DNA from 3 places in the Streptomyces sp. DSM 116795 genome. Region 3 is predicted to be linked to each of the others. Evidence: riboswitches for the same ligand, from Rfam matches in the RefSeq annotation. Region 3 holds a riboswitch; each other region holds the start of a gene.
What was found. Region 3 has a riboswitch for cyclic di-AMP ahead of ACSMXX_RS23410 (transglycosylase family protein). Riboswitches for the same ligand answer to the same signal wherever they lie in the genome.
Positions count from the first base shown of each region.

Region 1: it holds a riboswitch for cyclic di-AMP, as region 3 does, so the genes downstream of both, ACSMXX_RS17110 (M23 family metallopeptidase) here and ACSMXX_RS23410 (transglycosylase family protein) in region 3, are expected to answer to the same signal.
Region 2: it holds a riboswitch for cyclic di-AMP, as region 3 does, so the genes downstream of both, ACSMXX_RS11465 (C40 family peptidase) here and ACSMXX_RS23410 (transglycosylase family protein) in region 3, are expected to answer to the same signal.

Region 1 covers NZ_CM147707.1:3,955,601-3,962,859, forward strand. The annotation lists gene ACSMXX_RS17095 (PP2C family protein-serine/threonine phosphatase) at 1-699, opposite strand, end outside; gene ACSMXX_RS17100 (Rieske (2Fe-2S) protein) at 909-1,835, opposite strand; gene ACSMXX_RS17105 (PP2C family protein-serine/threonine phosphatase) at 2,094-3,281, shown strand; cyclic di-AMP (ydaO/yuaA leader) riboswitch at 3,542-3,706, shown strand; gene ACSMXX_RS17110 (M23 family metallopeptidase) at 4,126-5,094, shown strand; gene ACSMXX_RS17115 (aldo/keto reductase) at 5,601-6,632, shown strand; gene ACSMXX_RS17120 (dihydrofolate reductase family protein) at 7,001-7,259, shown strand, end outside.
Region 2 covers NZ_CM147707.1:2,702,596-2,709,854, forward strand. The annotation lists gene ACSMXX_RS11455 (M23 family metallopeptidase) at 1-1,151, shown strand, start outside; gene pcrA (DNA helicase PcrA) at 1,267-3,915, opposite strand; cyclic di-AMP (ydaO/yuaA leader) riboswitch at 4,136-4,316, shown strand; gene ACSMXX_RS11465 (C40 family peptidase) at 4,325-5,407, shown strand; gene ACSMXX_RS11470 (hypothetical protein) at 5,439-5,792, opposite strand; partial or broken gene ACSMXX_RS11475 (cytochrome P450 family protein) at 5,865-7,063, opposite strand.
Region 3 covers NZ_CM147707.1:5,432,995-5,440,253, forward strand. The annotation lists gene ACSMXX_RS23405 (thiamine pyrophosphate-dependent enzyme) at 1-1,574, shown strand, start outside; gene ACSMXX_RS23410 (transglycosylase family protein) at 1,788-2,858, opposite strand; cyclic di-AMP (ydaO/yuaA leader) riboswitch at 2,864-3,044, opposite strand; gene ACSMXX_RS23415 (response regulator transcription factor) at 3,301-4,131, opposite strand; gene ACSMXX_RS23420 (oxidoreductase) at 4,366-5,283, opposite strand; gene ACSMXX_RS23425 (alpha/beta fold hydrolase) at 5,384-6,226, opposite strand; gene ACSMXX_RS23430 (lyase family protein) at 6,320-7,259, opposite strand, start outside.

The sequences.
Region 1 (7,259 bases), 1.5 Mb from region 3:
CTGCCCGGCCGCCTCACGGAAGGCCGAGGTGATCGTCGCGACGCCCTCGGTCGCGCCGATCCCCTTTCCCCGTACGTCACCGATCACCGCCCGCACGCCGTACGGAGTGCGCCTGACGCTGTAGAGATCGCCGCCGATCAGGGCCGCCTCGTCGGCGGCGCGGTAGAGGCCCGCCAGACGCACCGGGCCCACCCGGTCCGGCAGCGGCCGCAGCAGCGCCCGCTGCGTCGCCTCCGCGACCGCGTTCACCTGGACCAGCTGGAGCGTCGTTCGTTCGAGGATCATGGCCAGCAGCGCCGAAAAGCCTGTGACCAGCACAAGGGTGACGATCGGACCGGTGACGTTGTCGGGATACACGTCCTCCAGGGCCACGTGGAGGCCCACCACCAGGGCGATCGAGAGTGTGCCGATCACGACGGTCACGAGCGGCCGCGTCAGCAGCGCGGCGAGCACGACGGCAGCGGTCAGGAAGGAGGCGAACGAGTAGCGGGTGGGGGTCGTGAGCTCCAGTACGAGCGCCAGCACGATGAGCCCCGGCGGCAGGACCTTCACCCAGTTCGGCAGCCAGGCTGTGCGCTGTACCCGGTTCACGGGGGTGCTGAGCACATTGTTCGCGCGGCGCGCTCCTCCGGGGGCGCGAATGTCCGCCGGAGCGCCCTTGCTGCGGCCGCCCGTGCCTCCCGTGTACCGCGTGCTCACGTGCGTCCGTTCCCTTCCACGGGGCGCGCCGGACGGCTCCTGCTCCGGCTTCTCCTCAGTCTCCGCCACGGACGCCGATCCGGCTCGGCGTCCAAGGTTCATGCGGGCGGGCTCGCGCTCTGCGCCCCGGCCCCGGCGCCCTGGCTCGGGGGCCCGGCTCCGGCGCCCTGGCCCGGGGGCCCGGCTCCCGCGGCCTGCCACCCGCCGGATCAGGCGAGGCGGGCCTCCACCTGTCCCTCCGTCTGCCGCGTCTCGAACACGGGCTGTGGGGAAGTCGCCGGTCCGCCCACGTTCCAGCCGTCCGAGAGCCGGAAGACGCTGCCGTGCCAGGGGCAGCGGACGCACCCGTCGCTGATCTCGCCCTGCGACAGCGGCCCCGCCATGTGGCTGCACCGGTCCGCCAGTACGTGCACGGCGCCGCCGCTCTCCCGTACGACGAGCACCGGCGTCTCACCCACGGTCCGCCGCACCGCCTTGCCGACGGGCAGGTCCGCGGCCGCGCCCAGGGCGTGCCACCCCGGCTCCGTACGTACGGGGATGTCCTCCGCATGGTTGACGGCCGCGGCCTGCCGGTACGCGAGGTGGCCGCCGAGCGCGCCGCCGACGCCGACCGCCGCGAGCCCGGCGAACCCGAGCGCGCGCCCGCGCACGGACCGGCCGCGCAGCCGCGCCCCCAGCGAGGCCGTGTAGAAGGCGATGGCGGTGGAGTTCGCGAGCGCGTGCACGAGCCCGACGCGCATCTGCGGTTTGCGCAGCTCCGCCCAGTCGATCCACCCCGTAACGGCGGCGGGCACGGCGGCTCCGAGGCCCGTGGCGATCAGCAGCGCGGGCGCGTAGTGCCGCCGCTTGCCCGGGATGAGATCCAGCACGGCCGCGGACAGCCACGTGCCGATCGGGATCTGGACCAGGGCCGGATGCACGGGGTGGCCGAGCCAGTGCCCGTGCAGCACGTCGCGGTCCTCGTCGCTGAGCGGCAGTGCGTGGACGGCCCGCTGGATCCCCTGGAGCGGGGGATCGAGGCGCGTGTCCTGCTCGGTCCTCTCGATGGCCGTCAGCAGCCGCCCCTGGCGCTCGGGGTCGGGCAGCACCGCGCGCAGGGCGCCGGCGCAGGCAAGAAGCTTCTGTGAATAGGACATACCGCCCGGTTCCCCTGTGCCGTCGGAGCAAACGACGCCAGTCGGGAGGTGCCCCCGGCCCGCGGGCCGGGCTTTGCCGCTCCCGGGCTTTGCCGCTCCCGGGCTTTGCCGGTCCGGGGCTTTGCCGGTCCGGGGCTTTGCCGGTCCGGGGCTTTGCCGGTCCGGGGCTTTGCCGGTCCGGGGCTTTGCCGGTCCGGGGCTTTGCCGGTCCGGCCGTCCCGGCTGGCTGCCTCGGAGCGCACCGGTCACATTGAGAGGGTGAAGGAGAGGGCGAAGGAACCGCCGGCGGACCGGAAGCCGGCGCCCAGGAGAGAGCCGTACGCGGACAGGTGGGGCAGCCGGATCACGCGCGAGGGCGGTTTCGCCGCCCCGGCGGGCGTGCGCCGCGTCGTGGTCCCGCTCCCCTTCGTGCTGATTCTGGTCGCCGTCGGGCTGGACCTGGCCACCGCCCCCACGCTCACCGGCTCCGCCCTCTTCTGTGCGGCCCCTCTCGTCGCTGCTCCCTTCTTCTCGACCGGCGGCACCGCCCTGGTCGGCATGCTCGCGGTCGCGGGCATCGCATTCATGCGCGTACTCGATGAGATGACCAACGGCCTGATGGACATCTCCGAGGCCGCTTCCACGGCCGTCGTGAGTCTTCTCGCCGTCCTCATCAACCGCTTCCTGCGCCGCAGCGGTGCCGCTCTCTCCTCCGCCCGGACGATCGCCGAGGCCGCCCAGTTCGCGGTGCTGCCGGTGCCCCCCTCCCGGCTCGACGGCTTCCAAGTCGCGGCGCGCTACCGGGCTGCGCAGCTCGACGCGCACATCGGCGGAGACCTGTATGCCGTGCAGGAGACGCGGTACGGCGTACGGCTCCTCGTCGGGGACGTACGCGGCAAGGGCATGGGCGCGGTCGAGGCGGTGGTCCTGCTGATCGGGGCCTTCCGGGAGGCCGCCGAGCAGGAGTCCACGCTCGAAGCGGTCACCGAACGCCTGGAGCGGGCCCTGCGCCGGGAGGGCCCGCGTCGTCTCGGCACCGAGTTCTACGAGGGCTTCACGACGGCCGCCATCGCCGAGATCCCGGCGGCGAATCCGGAGCGGCTGCGCATCGTCAACCGCGGTCACCCGCCGCCGCTGCTGGTCTCCGAAGGCCGGTGCCGCTTCCTCGACCCCGCCGTGGCGGCCCTGCCCCTCGGGCAGCCGGAGCTGGGCCGGTGGCCGGACCGCGCCGAGGAGGTCCCCTTCCCGTACGGGAGCCAGCTCCTCCTCTACACGGACGGTCTGTCCGAGGCCCGGGACAGCGACGGCGCATTCTTCGAGCCGGACAAGGCGCTGGCGGGCCGCTCCTTCGAGGACCCCGAGGCGCTGCTCGACGCCGTCCTGGTGGACGTACACACGCATACGGGCGGCGGGACGGCGGACGACATGGCGTTGCTGGCCCTGCAACGGAGAACCCCGGCGGACTGACGGCCCTTCACGTCGGATCCATGGGATTCACCGGTCACCCACAGCGATCCCCCGCACCATGCAGAGTGACCGGGTGTCCCAATTGACCCTGACTGTCCCGGAAGATGGAGCTCACGCAGCTACAAATCTCGCCGGAACCGCTTGGAATCCCGACCGCCGCTCTATTAACGTTCCATAACGCAGCGCGGTCGTCACTGCCGTCACGAGAGACGGCTCCGTGCGCCGTCGCCGAATCCTGAAAGTGCACCACCCCGAGCCACAACTCGATATCGCTGCACCAAGGGAACCGGGGAACCACCCCCTGCCGGCCAGTCCGGTGGGGATGGGGTGAATCGGACAAGTTCCGCCCACGGGCGGGCAGTTCGTAGGAGACCTTCCTGCTCCGAACCCGTCAGCTAACCCGGTAGGCGAGAAGGAAGGAAAGGAGAACGCCCCCGTGGCGTCCAACAGGCATGCCCCCGAGGGCACGTACGACCCGTACCTCGACGACGAAGAGTCCGGCAGATACGGCGACTACGGCTCCTACGGCAACGACGGCGCGCAACAGCAGTTCGGCCACTTCGGCTCGTACGGGTCGTACGAGCAGGCCGGCCAGTACGGCGGTTTCGACGGGTACGGCTCGCAGCTGACCGGGTCGTACGGCACGGACGGCACGTACGGCTTCGGAACCGACGGGGCTTATGCGACGCAGGAGTTCGAGGCACCTGGCTTCGAGGCACCTGGCTACGAGACGCCCGCCTACGAAGCATCCCGCTACGAAGCGTCCCCCTACGACTCGGCCGGCTACGAGCCATCCGGCTACGAGTCCCCGGAGTTCGGCACCTACGAGTTCGGCGACGGCGAAGTGCCGCCCGTCCCCGGCTCCTTCGTCCCCCTCCCCGGCGACCCTCCCTTCGAGGAGTGGAACCCGACCGAGGAGTCCGTGCGCCCCGTACGCGGGCGTCACAAGCTCGCCAAGCAGCGCGGCGGCAGCATGGCCCGCAGCGGCGCCGTCCTCGGCGTCGGCATGATCGCGGCCGTCGGCGCGGGCGGCATGGCCACCGCGCAGGAGAAGCCGTCGGCCTCCATCTCCATGCCGGACGTGGCCGCCGCGGCCGACAAGGCCAAGGACCTGCCCGGCGTCAAGCTTCTCTCCGGCGGCTCCGAGGACACCGTCGCCGGTCAGCCCCTCACGCAGGCGGCCCTGACCGAGAGCGACACCCAGGCCGGCCGTACGGACGCGGGCGAGGCGCTCCGTTCCCGCATCCTCGAACAGGCACAGCAGCAGCAGTCGCAGGCCGAGGCCTCCGCACGCAACGCCGCCATCGACAAGGCAGCGGGAGCGGCGAAGGCGAAGGCCGCCAAGGCGCAGAACAAGGCCGAGGCCGCGGAGCGCCAGAAGGCCGAGGAAGCGCGCCTGGCCAAGCTCGCCAAGAGCTTCAAGCTTCCGGTCTCGGGCTACCAACTCACCTCCGGCTTCGGGGAGTCCGGCGGCCTGTGGTCCAACGGCCACACGGGCACGGACTTCGCCGCCTCCTCCGGCACGCCCATCAAGGCGATCGGCTCCGGCACGGTCAAGGAGGCCGGCTGGGCGGGATCGTACGGATACCGCACGATCCTGCAGCTGAACGACGGTACCGAACTCTGGTTCGCTCACCAGTCGTCCATGAACGTCTCGGCGGGCCAGAAGGTCCGTACGGGCGAGACCATCGGCCGCGTCGGCTCCACCGGGAACGTCACAGGTGCCCACCTGCACCTGGAGGTCCACCCGGGCGGCGGCGGCCCCGCGATCGACCCGCTGGCATGGCTGCGCGGCAAGGGCCTCACTCCCTGACGACGCCGCTGCAGGAAGGGCGGCCGTCCGCCGGCCGCCCCTCGCGCACCACGCCACCCCTTCACCCTCCCCGACAACACCGCTTCGGCGGCGCGGAGTTGAAGCCTCCGCCAGAGCACCTCCACAAGTACGAGTACAAGTACATGTGCCTGTAGCCGCAGTTCCGTACAGGGCTGTGCTCGTACCCACAGCGGCACATCCGCCTCTCCCCGGGCGCACCGCTGTTCTCCCAACATCTGCACAGGCGCACGACTGCCCGACGCGATGACCTATCGCGCCGCCGCCGCCTCGCACCGTCGAGGTGCGTTGGACCACGCACAACTCGCCCACGCCCCTCGGCGCATACAAGGAGGGGACGAGGCGGCGGCGGACGGGGGCCCCTCTCCTTCACGAGTACGGCCCTGCCCTCCCATGCTCCGGCGGCCCTGGTGGACCACCCCCCGACACCAGGGCCGTCGGTCTTTGTTCCGAGCCGGTGCCCGGCACGGGACGCTACGGTCGGTGCCATGTCCGATCCCAATTCCCCTGACGCGACTGCCTCGACGGCCGCGAAGTCCTCGACGCCTTCGACAGCCCCGGCGACCGGCGGGCCCGCCTCGCGCCGCCCCCTCGGCCGGCTCTCCGTGTCGCCACTCTGCCTCGGCGGCAACGTCTTCGGCTGGACGGCCGGCGAATCCGTCTCCTTCGAAGTCCTCGACGCCTACACCGCGGCGGGCGGCAACTTCATCGACACCGCCGACGCCTACTCGGGCGCCCGCCACGGCGTCGAAGGCGGCATGGACTCCGAGGTGGTCATCGGCAACTGGATGGCGGCGCGCGGCAATCGGGACGACCTCGTCATCGCGACGAAGGCCGGCGCACACCCCGACCGCAAGGGTCTCTCCGCCGCCAACATCAGGGCCGCCGCCGACGATTCGCTGCGCCGCCTGCGCACCGACCGCATCGACCTCTACTACACGCACTTCGACGACGAGTCCGTGGAGGTCTCCGAGATCATCACCGCGCTCGACGAGCTCGTACGGGCCGGAAAGGTCCGCGAGATCGGCGCGTCCAACATCTCACCGGAACGGCTCGAAGCCTCCCTCGCCTTCAGCGCGGGCGCCGGCGCCGGCACCGCTTCGTACGCCGCGCTCCAGCCGCACTACAACCTCGTCTCGCGCGACACCTACGAAGGTCCCCTCGCTCAGGTCGCCGATCGGCACGGGCTCGCGGTCATGCCGTACTTCGCGCTGGCCATGGGCTTCCTCACCGGCAAGTACCGTCAGGACCGTACCGCGGAGAGCCCCCGCGCCGAGCGGGCGTCCAAGTACCTGGAGACGGAACGCGGCCGCCGCGTGCTCGCCGCCCTCGACCAGATCTCCGGCACCCGAGGCGCCGCCCCGGCGACCATCGCCCTCGCCTGGCTGCTGACCCGCCCCACGGTCACCTCGCCGATCGCGAGCGCCCGCTCGCTGGATCAGCTCACGCCGCTACTGGCCCTCGCCGACGTCCAGTTGACGGCGGAGGAGGCGAAACTTCTGACGGACGCGTCGGCGTGAGGACGCCCTGGCGTGGCCGCCAAGCCGGTGATCGACCTGAAGACGGAGCTGCTCCAACGCGCCGTCGACCACGAGCGTGCCACCCGCGGCCTGCCCCTCGTGCCGGTCTGGGAGGAGTGAGCGCGGCGGGTCTGCCCGCACACGAGGGGCGGCCCGCCGGCCGGCGTTCAGGGGCTGGTGTCCCAACGCGGGCCGGTGGTCGCGTCCCACGGCCAGACGTACTGCCGTGTGGGCTCGGCCGTCATGCCGAAGTCGTTGAGCTCCGGGCTTTCCGCCGCGACGCCGGCGCACACCGGGCCGACCAGTCGGGATGATCACGTGGACAATCGGAGCCAGGGTCGCGACGCATCGACCGGCAAGGAGGAGACATGGGCAAGGTGGCTTGGGGGTTCACGTGCTCGATCGACGGCTTCATCGCCGGGCCGGGGCACGACATGAGCTGGATGTCCACAGCGGAACCGCTGGCCGAGGGCACCACGGAGAGGATGGCGGGCGATGTCGCGGTAATCATCTCCGGCCGGGCCGGCTACGACGCGGCGAAGGCCCAGCAGGACGAGCGGGACGAGACGACCTCACAGGCCTACGGCGGCGCGTGGTCGGGGACCGAGTTCATTTTGACTCACCGCC
Region 2 (7,259 bases), 2.7 Mb from region 3:
GCACCTGGAACGCCTACGGTTACGACCAGCCTGCCGCCCAGGGCCACGAAGGTGCCACGGCGGACTCCTTCGAGAACCACGAGGCGTACGAAGCGTACGAGTCCTTCGACAGCTACGATCCCGGAGTCGCTGAGGGCTACGCCGCCCTTGACCAGCAACTCTCGTACGACGAAGCAGCGTTCGCGCAGGACGGCGCGCCGGACGCCACAGCAGCCCTCCCGGCCTTCGACACGTACGACGGATTCGACGGATTCAACGGATACAGCACGTACGACGGCTACAACGGGTACGAGGCCTACGGCGCCGACTCCCCCGCGCACTTCGACGAATCCGCTGGGCATTTCGACGACGTCGGCCCCGACGCCCCGGCCGGCCCGGGTGTCTCCCACGTCCGCCCGGAGCGGGACCTCACGGTCGCGAACCTCCCCGGCCGGCGCCGCTCTCCCAGACCCAGGCGTTCCGCGCTGCTCACAGTCGCGGTTCCGTCCGTCGCCGTGATGGGTGTGGCCGCAGCGGCGGCGGCGTCCGTCACGACCAGCGCCCCGCAGGACGACACGACGACGCAGGCCTCCGCCGACGCCCCCGTCAAGCCGGCCAACAAGAAGCTCGACACCCAGCTCGCCGGACTCTCCGCCGACGCCGACGACTTCGCCGACCGGGCCAGCCGTACGCAGGAACGCCTCGACCTGCAGGCCCGCCAGGAGGCGGAGCGCAAACGCAAGGCGAAGGAGGCCGCCCGCAAGGAGGCGCTGCGCCCCAAGTTCGCGCTCCCCGTCAAGGAGCACGGTCTCAGCGCCACTTACGGGCAGGCGGGTCTCAACTGGATGTCCGTCCACTCGGGGATCGACTTCCCCGTCAGCGAGGGCACCCCCGTGATGGCGGCCACCGACGGCACCGTCACCACCAAGTACGACGTGTCCTTCGGCAACATGGCCGTGGTGACCGCGCCCGACGGCACGGAGACCTGGTACTGCCACCTGAGCAGCACCAAGATCCGCTCCGGTCAGGTCAAGGCCGGCGACACCATCGGCTACTCCGGCACCTCGGGCAACTCCACGGGCCCGCACCTGCACTTCGAGGTGCATCCGGGCGGCGGCGACGCGATCGACCCGCTCCCCTGGCTGCGTGGCAAGGGCCTGGAGCCGAACTAGGGCCTGTCGTTCGGGCGCGGAAGCCCTCGGACGCAGCAGCCCCGACCGGCAGCCATCCGCTGCCGCGGGTCTGACGGCACGCCACCGGTTGTACCGACCGCGCCTCCCGCCGCAACTACAGCTTCTGCACCGGCGCGTACCGCAGCAGGAGCCGCTTGGGCTTCTCCCCGCCGAAGTCGATCGTCGCCTCCGAACTGTCGCCGCTGCCCTTCACCGCGACGACCGTGCCGAGCCCGAAGCTGTCGTGCGTGACCCTGTCCCCGGCCGACAGCGAGACGACGGGACGGTCCGACGTACGCCGGGTCGCGAAGCCGCTCGGCCCGCCACGCCGCTGCGCGCCGCCCCCGACGCCCGCTGCCGCGCCCCCCGGAGCCGCGAACGCCCCGAGGCCCGAACCGATACCGCCGCCGCCGGAGCCGCCTCCGGCGGCCGCTCCCCTGCGTTTCCAGTCCACGTAGTGGTCCGGGATCTCCTCCAGAAAGCGGGACGGCGGGTTGTAGGAGGGCTGCCCCCATACGCTCCGCAGCACCGAGCGCGTCAGATACAGCCGCTTGCGCGCACGCGTGATGCCCACGTACGCGAGCCGCCGCTCCTCCTCCAGCTCCTTGGTCTGGCCGAGGGCGCGCATGTGCGGGAACACGCCGTCCTCCATGCCCGTGAGGAAGACCACGGGGAACTCGAGGCCCTTGGCCGTGTGCAGCGTCATCAGCGTGATGACGCCGCTCTCCTCTCCCGCCGACTCCGCCGCGTCAGCGGCATCATCGGGCGCTGCCGGGATCTGGTCGGAGTCCGCGACGAGGGCGACCTGCTCCAGGAAGTCGGCGAGCGTGCCCGGCTCGTCCTCGCCTCGCTCCTGCTCGAACTCCAGGGCCACGGCGGCCAGTTCCTGCAGGTTCTCGACGCGGGTCTCGTCCTGCGGGTCGGTCGAGGACTGAAGCTCCGCGAGATATCCGGTCTGCTCCAGCACCGCCTCCAGCACGGTCGCCGGCCCGGCACCCGACTCGACGATCGTGCGCAGCTCCTCCATGAGCACGTTGAAGCGCCGCACCGCGTTGGCCGAGCGGGCGGCCATCCCGTACGCCTCGTCGACCCGGGCAAGCGCCTGCGGGAAGCTGATCTTCTCGCGCAGCGCGAGCGCTTCGATCATCGCCTCGGCCCGGTCGCCGATGCCGCGCTTGGGCACGTTGAGGATGCGGCGCAGCGGCACCGTGTCCTCCGGATTGGCCAGCACCCGCAGATAGGCCAGTACGTCACGCACTTCGCGGCGCTCGTAGAAGCGGACGCCGCCGACGACCTTGTACGGAAGTCCGACGCGGATGAAGACCTCTTCGAAGACACGGGACTGGGCGTTGGTGCGGTAGAAGACCGCGACGTCGCCGGCCTTGGCCTCGCCCTCGTCGGTGAGCCGGTCGATCTCGTCGGCGACGAACTGCGCCTCGTCGTGCTCGGTGTCCGAGACATAGCCGGTGATGCGCGCGCCGGCACCGGACTCCGTCCACAGGTTCTTCGGGCGGCGGTTCTCGTTCCGCTCGATGACGGCGTTGGCGGCGCTCAGGATCGTCTGCGTGGAGCGGTAGTTCTGTTCGAGGAGGATCGTCGTGGCGTCCGGATAGTCCTCCTCGAATTGGAGGATGTTGCGGATGGTGGCGCCGCGGAAGGCGTAGATGGACTGGTCGGCGTCGCCTACGACACACAGCTCGGCGCGCTCCGGCGCGGGCCTGCCGCGCTCATCCGCGTCACCGCGCTCCTCCGCTTCGCCGCCTTCCTCCGCTTCGCCGCCTTCCTCCGGCTCGTGGCCCTGCCCGGCGCCCGGCGCCTCGCCGGTGCCGACGAGCTCGCGAACCAGCAGGTACTGGGCGTGGTTGGTGTCCTGGTACTCGTCGACGAGGACGTGCCGGAAGCGGCGCCGGTAGTGCTCGGCGACATCCGGGAACGCCTGGAGGAGATGGACGGTCGTCATGATGATGTCGTCGAAGTCCAGGGCGTTGGCCTCACGCAGCCGCGCCTGGTACATCGTGTACGCCTCGGCGAGAGTTTTCTCATAGTTGTCCGAGGCCTGCCCCGCGAAGTCCTCCTCGTCGATCAGCTCGTTCTTCAGGTTGGAGATCTTCGCGCTGAACGCCTTCGGCGGATACCGCTTCGGGTCCAGGTCGAGGTCCCGGCAGACCAACGCCATCAGCCGCTTCGAGTCTGCCGCGTCGTAGATCGAGAAGGACGAGGTGAAGCCGAGCTTCTTGCTCTCGCGGCGCAGGATGCGTACGCACGCGCTGTGGAAGGTGGACACCCACATCGACTGCGCCCGCGGCCCGATCAGCTCCTCCACGCGCTCCCGCATCTCGCCCGCCGCCTTGTTGGTGAAGGTGATGGCGAGGATCTGCGCGGGGTGCACACGGCGTGCGGCGAGGAGATGGGCGATGCGGTGAGTGAGCACGCGGGTCTTGCCCGAGCCGGCACCCGCGACGATCAGCAGGGGCGAACCGGTGTGCACGACGGCCGCGCGCTGCGCCTCGTTCATCTCCTCCAGCAGCGCCGCCGCGTCGACGACCGTACGAGGCGAGCCGCCCCTGTGGTACGAGGACGAGCCGCCGCCCGACGCGCCCCCGGCGGCCCCGCCGCGGGCGCCGCCGGAGCCGTCGTCAGGCGTGCGGCCCGGCCCATCCTGGGGCCCCTCGGGGCCACTTGGGCCGCCGTGTCCGGAGGAGTCGTCCTGCGCGCGCACGGGTGCGAGGTGGGCGAGAAAGCTGTCGTCGAAGAGGCTGCTCATCGTCGGAGAAGTCTAGATTGCCGCGCCGACACGCGCGCCGACACCCACGGCGACACCAGGCGGCCAACTCCGCCTGGGATAACGAACAGATATCGGACGTATCACCTAACGGCCTTCACAGACGCCCCACATCTCGCTACCGTGCCGTGCCAGGCGGTCCGCACCAATCGTCGGCGAAAGCGTCGGCACGGGCCGCCTCCGCCTAATCCGGCGGCCAGCCGGCGGTCATCCGCCGGGAGCCGCCGCCGGAGCCGGGGACCCACCGCGTACGCGCGACACGGCGTACGCACCCGGGGTGAATCGGGAAGTCGCACCGCAGAAGCACCGCGCACGACCCGTAGGGCAGCCTTCCGACAGCCCGAACCCGTCAGCTAACCCGGTAGGCGGTTCACGGAAGGAGTCGCCGGCCTTGGCGTCCCATCGCAAGCCGCGCACCCGGATACTGAAGTCCGCCTCGACAAAGCGCGGAGTCCTCGGCGTCACCACCGCCGCGCTCGCCTCCGTCTCGCTGCTCTCCCAGAGCGCGCAGGCCGCACCGGACGACGGCAAGCCGTCGATCTCCGAGGTCAAGAAGAAGGTCGACAAGCTGTACCAGCAGGCCGAGGTCTCGACCCAGAAGTACAACGAGGCCGAGGAGAAGACGGACGCCCAGCGCAAGAAGGCGGACAGATCCCTCGACGAGGCCGCCGAACGGACCGCGAAGCTCAACGACGCACGCCGCGAGCTCGGCAACTACGCGACCGCGCAGTACCGCACCGGCGGCATGTCGGAGACCGCGACCCTCCTGCTCACCGAGGACCCGCAGCAGTTCTTCGAGCAGTCGCACATGCTGGACCGGATGACCGGCCGTCAGAAGGAAGCCGTCACCGACTTCGAGAAGCAGCAGAAGGCGGCGCAGAGCAAGCGCGAGAGCGCCACCGAGGAACTGGCCTCACTCGAGGCCTCGCAGAAGGCGCTGAAGAAGAACAAGCGGGAAGTGCAGGACAAGCTCGCCGAGGCGCGCAAGATGCTCTCGAAGCTGACGGCCGAGGAGAAGGCCCGCCTGGCGGCGATCGAGAAGAAGAAGCAGGAAGAAGCCCGCAAGGCGGCCGAACGCGCCGAAGAGGCGCGCGACGACGCCGGGAAGGGCGGCGGCTCGCAGACGGCCCAGGCGGAGAAGGTCCTCGGCTACGCGAAGCAGCAGCTGGGCAAGCCCTACGTCTGGGGCGCGACCGGTCCGAGCTCCTTCGACTGCTCAGGTCTCACCCAGGGTGCCTGGAAGGCCGCCGGCATCTCCCTGCCCCGTACGACGTGGGACCAGGTCAAGGTCGGCACGAAGGTCGCCAAGTCGGAGATGAAGCCGGGCGATCTGATCTTCTTCTTCGACGACATCAGCCACGTCGGCATCTACGCCGGCAACGGGCAGATGATCCACGCGCCGAAGCCGGGCGCCGAGGTGCGGTACGAATCCGCCGGCAACATGCCCTTCCACTCGGCAGTACGCCCCGGCTGACCCCGCGGCCGCCCGGCGTTCGTCCCCTCCGTCACGTCCACAGGACGGCGACGAAGATGTTCGCTGTCGTCAGCGCGCCGACCGTGCCGAAGAGGGACGAGGGCACCTTCTCCTCGTCCCTCTTCACATACACGAGCCCGAGAATCACCACGAGCAGCGCCAGCTTCACGCCGATCTTGATGTTGTTCACCGGGCTGTCGTCGGCCTGGTTGAGGCCGACGAGGACCATCCCCGTCAGCAGCATGGTGAACGCGCCGTGCAGCATGCCGGGCACGAAGCGGGCCTCTTCCGCGCGCATCGCCTTCATCTGGAAGAAGAAGCCGCCCAGCAGGGCCGCGATACCGATGATGTGGAGGCCGACGAAGACATGTATGAGTACGTCCATGGCCAGGGAGCGTAGCGACGGGACCGCCCGCGTCACGGGGCGGGGCGCGGCCCACCGGGCCCGGGTGGCGCCTCACCAGCGCACCGGCAGCTCCTTCACACCCCGCATCAGCATCCCCGTCAGCCACCGCAGCGAGGACTCGTCCGCGTCCGCCGCGATGTCCGGGCACCGCTCCAGCAGCGTCTGGATCGCGATCCGTCCCTCCAGGCGGGCCAGCGGCGCGCCCAGGCAGTAGTGCAGGCCGTGGCCGAAGGCGATGTGGCCGCGGGCGTCGCGCCCGATGTCGAAGCGGTGCGGGTCCTCGAAGCGCTCCTGGTCGCGGTCGGCGTCGGCCATGGCGATCAGGACCGTCGAGCCGGCGGGCACGGTCACCCCGTCCAGGTCCACGTCCTCCAGGGCGAGGCGCTGGGTACACGTCTCGACGGGGCCGTCGTAGCGGAGCATCTCCTCGACGGCGCCCTCCAGCAGCCCGAAGTCCGCGCGGAGTCGGGCGAGTTGGTCCGGGTGCGCGAAGAGGGCCCGCATTCCGTTGCCAATGAGGTTGACCGTGGTCTCGTGGCCGGCGACGAGCAACAGCACGCACATGCCGATGAGTTCGTCGCCGGTGAGCCGGTCGCCACCGTCGTCGACCTCCTGGATCATCGCGCTGAGCAGGTCGTCGCCAGGGGTTTCCCGCTTCGTCCCGATCAGCGCGGCGAGATAGGCCGGCATCTCCTCGTACGCGCGGGCCTCCTCCTCCGCGCTGGTGGGCGCGACCACCGCGTTGGACCAGCCACGGAAGGTCTGGCGGTCGAGTTCGGGTACGCCGAGCAGTTCGCAGATGACCGTCATCGGCAGCGGGAAGGCGAAGGAGGCGATCAAGTCCGCACGCCGCTCCTCCTTCTCCAGCATCGCGTCGAGCAGTTCGTCGGTGATCTGCTGGACGCGCGGTCCGAGCGCGGCGATCCGGCGCGGCGTGAACGACCCCGCAACCAGGCGCCGCAGCCGGTGTGGTCCGGCGGGTCCGTCGTCAGCATGTGGCCGATCGCCGGCAGGCCGGGGTTGAGGATCTGCCCGATGCCCCCGTGGTTCTGCCAGTCCCGGCTGAGCCGGGGGTCGGTGAAGGCCCTGCGGCACATCTCGTGCCCGACCACGATCCACAGCTCTCTCCCGTCGGGCACGCGTACGTGGTGCGCGGGTGCCTCGGCGCGGAGTGCGGCGTAGACGGGGTAGGGATCGCGTACGAAGTCCGGGCTGAACTCGGTCAGTTCGACGATGCCGTCGGCCGCCATGTGTCCCCTCGGCTGTTGGGTTCCGTGCACGCTAACCGCCCGACTCCGGCTCAAGAACAGCAATTTCGGACAACCGTCCACGCCTCGCCCGTCTCTCCGAGGCGTTCGGAGTACGGCCCGTCCACCGCCCGTCCCCCGCCTCACACAGCCGGGTGACGAAGGCGGCCCTGCCGTTCGCCGCCCCCTTCCGGTAGGG
Region 3 (7,259 bases):
CGGGCTCGACGGAGGTGCCCTTCCTCGCCGGCCTTCCCGACGACATCCGCTTCGTGCTCGCGCTGCACGAGGGCTCCGTCGTGGGGGCCGCCACCGGCTACGCCCTCGCGCGCGAAGCGCCCGCGCTCGCGCTGCTGCACACCACCGCGGGCCTCGGGAACGCGGTGGGGGCGCTGTCCACGGCACGGGTCAACCGGGCGCCGCTCGTCGTGATCGTCGGGCAGCAGGACCGCCGGCACCTCGTCCAGGAGCCGTTCCTCGCGGGTCGGCTGGAACAGCTCGCGGGTGACTATCCCGTACGGACGGAGACGCCGCCGCGCGCGCAGGACGTGCCCGGAGCGATCGCCCGGGCCGCGCACGCCGCCCGTACGATGCGCGGTCCCGCCCTGGTCGTCGTGCCGATGGACGACTGGGCGCAGCCCGCCGAGGAGCTGCCGCTGCCGGCTCCCGCGGAGTTGCGCCTTCCGGCCGCCGCGGACGCCGGCGACGTGCGTGAGGTGGCCGGGCTGCTGGACGAGGCTGCCGCGCCCGCCCTGGTCGTCGGCGCCGGCGCGGACCACCCCGTCACCTGGGAGGCGCTGACGCTCCTCGCGGAGCGCCTCGGCTGCCCCGTGTGGCAGGAGTCCTTCGGCGCACGGGCGGGCTTCCCGCAGGACCATCCGCTCTTCGCCGGGCATCTGCCGGCCGACCGTACGCGGCTGCGCGAGACGCTCGGTCCGTACGACCTGGTGCTGAGCGTGGGGGCTCCCGTCTTCCGCCAGTATCCGTACGAGGAAGGGCCGTTGGTGCGGGCAGGCACACGGCTCGCCGTCGTCACGGACGACCCGGCGGAGGCGCACCGGGCCCCGGTGGAGCTCGCCGTGGTGGCCGCACTGCCGGCGTTCTGCACGGCGCTCGCCGAGACGGCGGGCAAGACGGTGAACAGTACGGCGCGCAAGGCGGAGCACGGGCCGGAGTACGGGCCGCCCGGCGGGACGCCCGGCGGGCGGCCCGCACCGCCGCCGCCTCCCGGGGAGGGCGAGCCGCTGCGCGCCGCGCACGTACTGGCGGAGCTGGCGCGACGGCTGCCCGCGGAGACGGTGCTCGTGGAGGAGACCCCGTCCAGTCGCCCCGATCTGCACGCCCTCGTGCCCGCCCGGCGTCCGCTGGGGTTCCTCAGCGCGGCGATGGGCGCGCTCGGCTTCGCGCTCCCGGCCGCGATCGGCGTACGGATGGGAGCGCCGGAGCGTCCGGTGGTGGCGGTCGTCGGCGACGGGTCGTCGCTTTATCAGATACAGGCCCTTTGGACGGCTGTGCGCTACCGGGTGGGCGTCGTCTTCATCGTTCTCGCCAACGGCCGTTACGCGATCATGGACCGGCTCGCGGACAGACACCAAGACACCGCGCCATGGCCCGACTTCGAGGAGGTCAGCGTTTCCGGAATGGCGAAGGCTCTGGGTTGTTCCGCGCGCCGCGTGAGCGGACATGCCGAACTGCTCGCGGAATTGGACACGCTGCTGCCCGAACTCCCCGACAGCACACGGCCGCTGGTTCTCGAAGTGACGGTGGAGGCCGACGAGACCTTCCAGCCCTGATAAGGGCGTGCGCCGCCGCGCTGGAATGAGGTGGAATGCCGATGGCGGCCGCCCGCCGGATTTCTCCGGCGAACAGGCCGCCATCGTGCCGCGAAATGCGCCGGATTCCCATTCGTGGATTCACGGATCGGCGAACCGGTCCCCGGATCGCACCGCGCATGTGCCGAGTTGAGTTTTCCGGTCCGGCAGGGTCAGGTCTGCCGGACCGGTCCGTCAGTACGGTCCGTTGACGTTGTCGATGGACCCGTACCTGTCCGCCGCGTAGTTGCAGGCGGCCACGAGGTTCGCGACGGGGTCGGTCATGCTGTCGGCCGTGCCCTCGACGTGGTAGGCGTCGAAGGTCGGCTTGATGGTCTGCAGCAGACCCTTGGACGGGGTGCCCTTCGCGGCATTGCTGTCCCAGTTGTTGACGGCGTTCGGGTTGCCGCCGGACTCCCGGATGACGTTGCGCTTGATGCCGTCGTGCGAGCCGGGGATGCCCTTGGACTTCATGATGTCCAGGGCCTCCTGGATCCATCCGTCGAGGTTGTTCCCGTGCTTCGAGCCTGACTTGTGCACACCGCCGGCCTGTGGCGCCTGGCTGCCCTGCGGCTCCGAACCCTGCTGCTGGTCCGAGCCCGAACCGCCGCCGGACAGGCTGAGCTTCTGGCCGGGCCGGATCAGGTCCGGGTCGGAGCCGACGGTCTCGCGGTTGGCGTCGTACAGCTTGTGCCAGCCGCCCTCGGTGTCGTTCTCGCGGGCGATCGCGCTGAGGGTGTCGCCGGTCTCGACGGTGTACTTCTCGTCGCTCTTCTTGGAGCCGTCGTCCTTCTTCTTGGACGAGTCCGCCTTCTTCGACGAGTCCCCGGCAGCGGGCTTCGCCTGCTTTCCGGATCCGGCGGAGAGGTCCGGAGCGGCGCTGTCGCCGGCCAGGCCGGCCTTCGCCCCGCAGGACGGCCAGGCCCCTGCGCCCTGGCTGTCGAGCACCTTCTCGGCGACGCGGATCTGCTCTTCCTTGGTGGCCTGGTCGGCGCGCTCGGCGTACTCGGTGCCGCCGTTGGCGGCCCAGGTGCTCTGGCTGAACTGGAGGCCGCCGTAGTAGCCGTTGCCGGAGTTTATGGACCAGTTGCCCGTGGACTCGCACTGGGCGACCTTGTCCCAGGTGTCGACGGAGGCAGCGTGCGCGGTGCCCGTACCGATGAACGGAAGGGCGATGCCCGCACCGCCCGCGGTAATGGCGATGGACGTGACTCTGCGCGAGATACGACGATTGGAGTGACGACGGTGTCGACCGCGTCCGGACATAGGGCAGTTCCTCTCCTGCGCCTGCGAGGTGAGCTGTCGGATTCGGGCTGGAGTGGCCCGGCCGCAGCGAATGCGAGGGGGCATTCGGTGCGGCTTCACCCCTAGCCGTGCGTTCCTCGGGTGCGAAACGCGCGGCGCTTACCTGGGTCCCCCGCTCCTGCCGGGCTGGGATTGCGTGTTTTCCGCGGACCGGGCGGCAGGATTCGGCGTTCCCGGCAGCGGACCACCGCACGGGAGACGCGGTGGTGATGCACGTTAAGCAGAAGAAATTCATCACCACAAGAAAGGCGCAGAACCCGGATAAGGCGAAGATCGCGAAAATTGGCATGTACGGGTTAATGATTGCTCTTCCATTCGCCTTGCCGTGCAAGGGAATTGAGTCGAGCCGGATGTGGGCGCCGTGTGGAATGTGACCCGTGTCACGGCATTTCTGTGGTGCGAATCACGTGTTCTCGCGGATTTCCCCGGGGGCCGCGCCGCCCGCTTCCCGCCGCTGCGGATACACGCGGTGGTAGCGCCGCTCCGGACGGCCCGTCGTGCCGTACCGGAGGGTGACGCGTGCGGTCCCGAGCGAGACGAAGTGCTCCAGGTAACGGCGGGCGCTCACCCGGGACAGGCCGCTGCGCTCGGCGCACTCGGAGGCGGACAGACCCGCCGGGCCGTGCTCCGCTTCGAGCGTGGCGCGCACCAGGCCGGACGTCTGCTCGGTGAGGCCCTTGGGCAGCCGCGCCGGGGTGCCGGGGCCGGACGGCCTCGCGTGCGGGTGGGGCGCGGCGGAACCCGCCTCGCCCGGGGCGCCGGTGCCGGTGTCGTCCGCCGCTCCGCCCGCGACGGCCGGATCGGCGAACAGCCGGTCCACGTCGCCCTGTTCGGGCGCCTGGAGCGCGGCCAGCGCCTCGCGGTGCTCCGCGTACCGGCTCAGCCGCTCCTTCAGCAGCTCACCCTCGAACGGCTTGATGATGTACTGCACGGCGCCGCCGCGCTGCGCGCCCCGTACCGTCTCGGCGTCCCGGGCCGCGGTGACGACCAGCACGTCCGGGCCCTCCTCGGGCGCCGCGGTGCCGCGCAGCTCACGCAGGACCTCGAGGCCCGGCAGGTCCGGCAGGTACATGTCCAGCAGTACGAGGTCAGGGCGCAGCTCCCGGACGGCCGCCAGCGCTTCGGTGCCGCTGTGCACGGCTCCGGCCACTGTGAAGCCCGGCACCTGCCCGACGAGGGTGCTGTGCAGCCGCGCCACCATGAAGTCGTCGTCGACGACGAGCACGCGGATCACGGCTGCCTCCTCTCTCCGCGCCGGGTGGCCGGGCACGGGCGTACGGAGCGTACGGGACGGACGGACTGGACGGTTTGGAGGGACTGGACGGACGGTCTGGGCGGTCTGGACGGATGCGCCGGAGGTGACCAGGGGGCCGCGACCGCGGCCCCGGACGGACGCAGGAGAACCATGCCCGACGCCGCGGCCGCACACCAGGGCCCGTACCGGTGAGGCGGCAGTGGAGCAGCCCGGTCACAGCCCTCCGTAGGCGACGCCGGTGAGCCGCTCCGAGACCGCCCAGAGCTGCCCCGCCGCGATGTCGTTGCGCGCCCACGGCGCTCGTGGGGCGGCGCCGGGGCCGCCGCGTACCCCGAGGATGCGCGGCCCGAAGAAGGAGTCGCCGTGCACGTACGGCGCGGTCGCCGCGTACAGCACCGGCGCCGCGCCCTGGTCCGCGGAGGCGCCGACCACGTCGGTGACCAGCCGCGTGAGCCGTTCGCGCCCCGCCTGCCCGGCCAGCCGCGGGCCCTTGGCCTGCAGCTCGGTACGCGCGTATCCGGGATGGGCGGCGGTGACGGTCAGGTCGAGGCCCTTGCGGTCGGCGTGGTGGGCCAGTTCCCGTACGAAGAGCAGGTTGGCCGTCTTCGAGGCGCCGTAGGCCGCCATCGGCCGGTAGCGGCGTGCGCTGCCGAGGTCGCTCATGTCGATGTTGGACAGCAGGTGCGCCATGCTGGCGACCGTCACCACGCGCGCGCCGGGCGCGGACAGCAGTCGCTCCAGCAGCAGCCCCGTCAGGGCGAAGTGGCCGAGGTGGTTCACGCCGAGCTGCATCTCGAAGCCGTCGGCGGTCCGTGCGTACGGAACCGCCATCAGGCCCGCGTTGTTGACCAGCAGGTCGAGCCGGTCGTGGGGCAGAGCGCCGGCGAACTCCCGTACGGACGACAGATCCGCCAGGTCCAGCAGGCGCAACTCGGCGCGGGCCTCGGGCACTTGGGAGAGCAGCCGGTCCAGGGCGGCGGCGCCGCGCTGCTCGCTGCGGCACGCCAGCACCACGCGGGCGCCGCGCCGCGCCAGTTCGCGCGCGGTCACATAGCCGATGCCGCTGTTGGCCCCCGTCACCACGGCGGTACGTCCGCTCTGGTCCGGGATGCTGCGCGCTGTCCAGCTCATGCGACTCAGCGTATGGCGGGCGGACGGACCGCGCGAGGGCTCCGCCGGACCGTGGGCCGGGCCGGGGGCGGGATCCGGACGCCGCGCGCCGGTGCCGCGCTCACCACCGCTCCCCGGGGCCCGGCAGGCCGTCGTGGTGGACGAGAAGGGCCGAGGTGACCGCGTCCGGGCACTCGGCGTTGGCCAGGTGCGCGGCCCCCGCGACCTCGACCAGGGCCGCTCCGGGGATGCCGTCGGTGATCTCGCGGGCGTGCGCGGGCGGCGTCGCCGGGTCGAGGCGGCCGGCGACCGCGAGGGTCGGCACCGTCACCTCGGCGAGCTGTCCGCGCAGGTCGTAGGCGGCGAGGGCGTCACAGCACGCCGCGTAGCCTGCGGCGTCAGTGCAGCGCAGGTCCTCGAGCAGTGCGATCCCGTGCGGCGTGACTTCGAAGTCGGGCGCGAACCACACCCCGGGACGTGAGGCGATCATGGACTCGGTGCCGTGCGCGCGTACGGCCGCCGCACGCTCGCGCCAGGCGGACGGCTCCCCGAACCGGGCCGAGGAGCAGACGACGGAGAGCGCCGTGAGCCGCTCGGGGTGGTGCACCGCGAGGTGCAGTCCGACCGCGCCGCCCAGCGAGACCCCGGCGTAGGCGAATTCGTCCCAGCCCTGGGCGTCCGCGGCGCGCAGGACCAGCTCCGCGAGGTGCGCGACGGTCGCGGTGCCGTCGGTGGGGATCAGTTCGCTGGAGGAGCCGGCCATCGGCTCGGCGGGGGAGGCCCCGTGTCCCGGCAGGTCCCAGCGCAGCACCCGGTGGGTGCGGATCAGCGCGGGGAGCTGGGGCTCCCAGACGGCCAGGGACGTGCCCAGAGAGGAGCCGAGGATCATCGGCCGGCCGTCGGCGGGCCCGTCGAGCCGGTGGTACGGGAGCGGCGCGGGCTCGGGCGGGACGGAAGCGGTCACGGTGATGTCTCCGGGCTGGCTGGAGCTTCGAGGCGTGCCGCGCGAGTCGTCTCCGGGCGACGCGGGAGATGGAATTCCGTTGCCGATGGTCTGTCACCGCTCTCCGGTGTCGGGGGTCGTGTCTTCTGAGTCTGGTCCGGGGCCGGCTCCGGGTCCGGGTCCGGACGTCTGATTGGGCCCGGTTGCCTGCGCGGGCCCGGGTGCCGGGCCGTGCGTGTGCCCTTGCCCCTGCCCCGGCTCGGACGTACGTACGGACGACGGGCCGCGCCGCAGCGCCCGGTCGGTTAGGGCGGGCGCGGACCCCGTGTAGTGCGTCGGGTCGGTCAGGTCCCGCAGCCGCTCCCCGGAGAGCATCTCGCGCAGGGCTGGCTCTTCCTCCTCCAGGGCCTCGTCCAGGGTGATCCCCTCGTCGACGGCCTTGCGTGACGCGGCGTCGAGGAGCTTGCGCGCGCGGGCGCGGCCCAGCAGCGGCCCGAGGGCGACGGTGAAGCGTTCGCTGACGATGAGCCCCTCGGTGAGGGCGAGGTGTTCGTGCATGCGGTACGGGAAGACCTGCAGCCCTTCGGCGAGTTCGGCGGCCGCGTGTGCCGCACCGCCGGTCAGCCGGAGCAGTTCGCGTACCGGCTGCCACTCGGCGTGCCACGCCCCCGGGGGGCGTTCGTCCTCGGCGACCAGCGAGGACAGCAGTGTCGAGGCGAGGGCGGGAGCCTGCCGCGCGGTGGCGGCGACGAGCGTGGCACGTACGGGATTGGTCTTGTGCGGCATCGCGGACGACGTGCCGCCGCCGCCCTCACCCACCTCCCCGACCTCACTGCGCGAGAGCACCAGCACGTCCGCGGCGAACTTGCCGAGCGCACCGCAGGTGAAGGCGCACGCGGAACCCAGGTCGGCGACCGGGGTGCGCAGGGTGTGCCACGGCAGGGCCGGTTCGGCGAGGGGCAGTTCGCGCGCGTAGGCGGCGAGGAGCCGCAGGCCGAGGTCGGTGGCGGGGACGCCGTGTGCCGCACCGTCCGGGGACTCCGCCTCGGGGCCG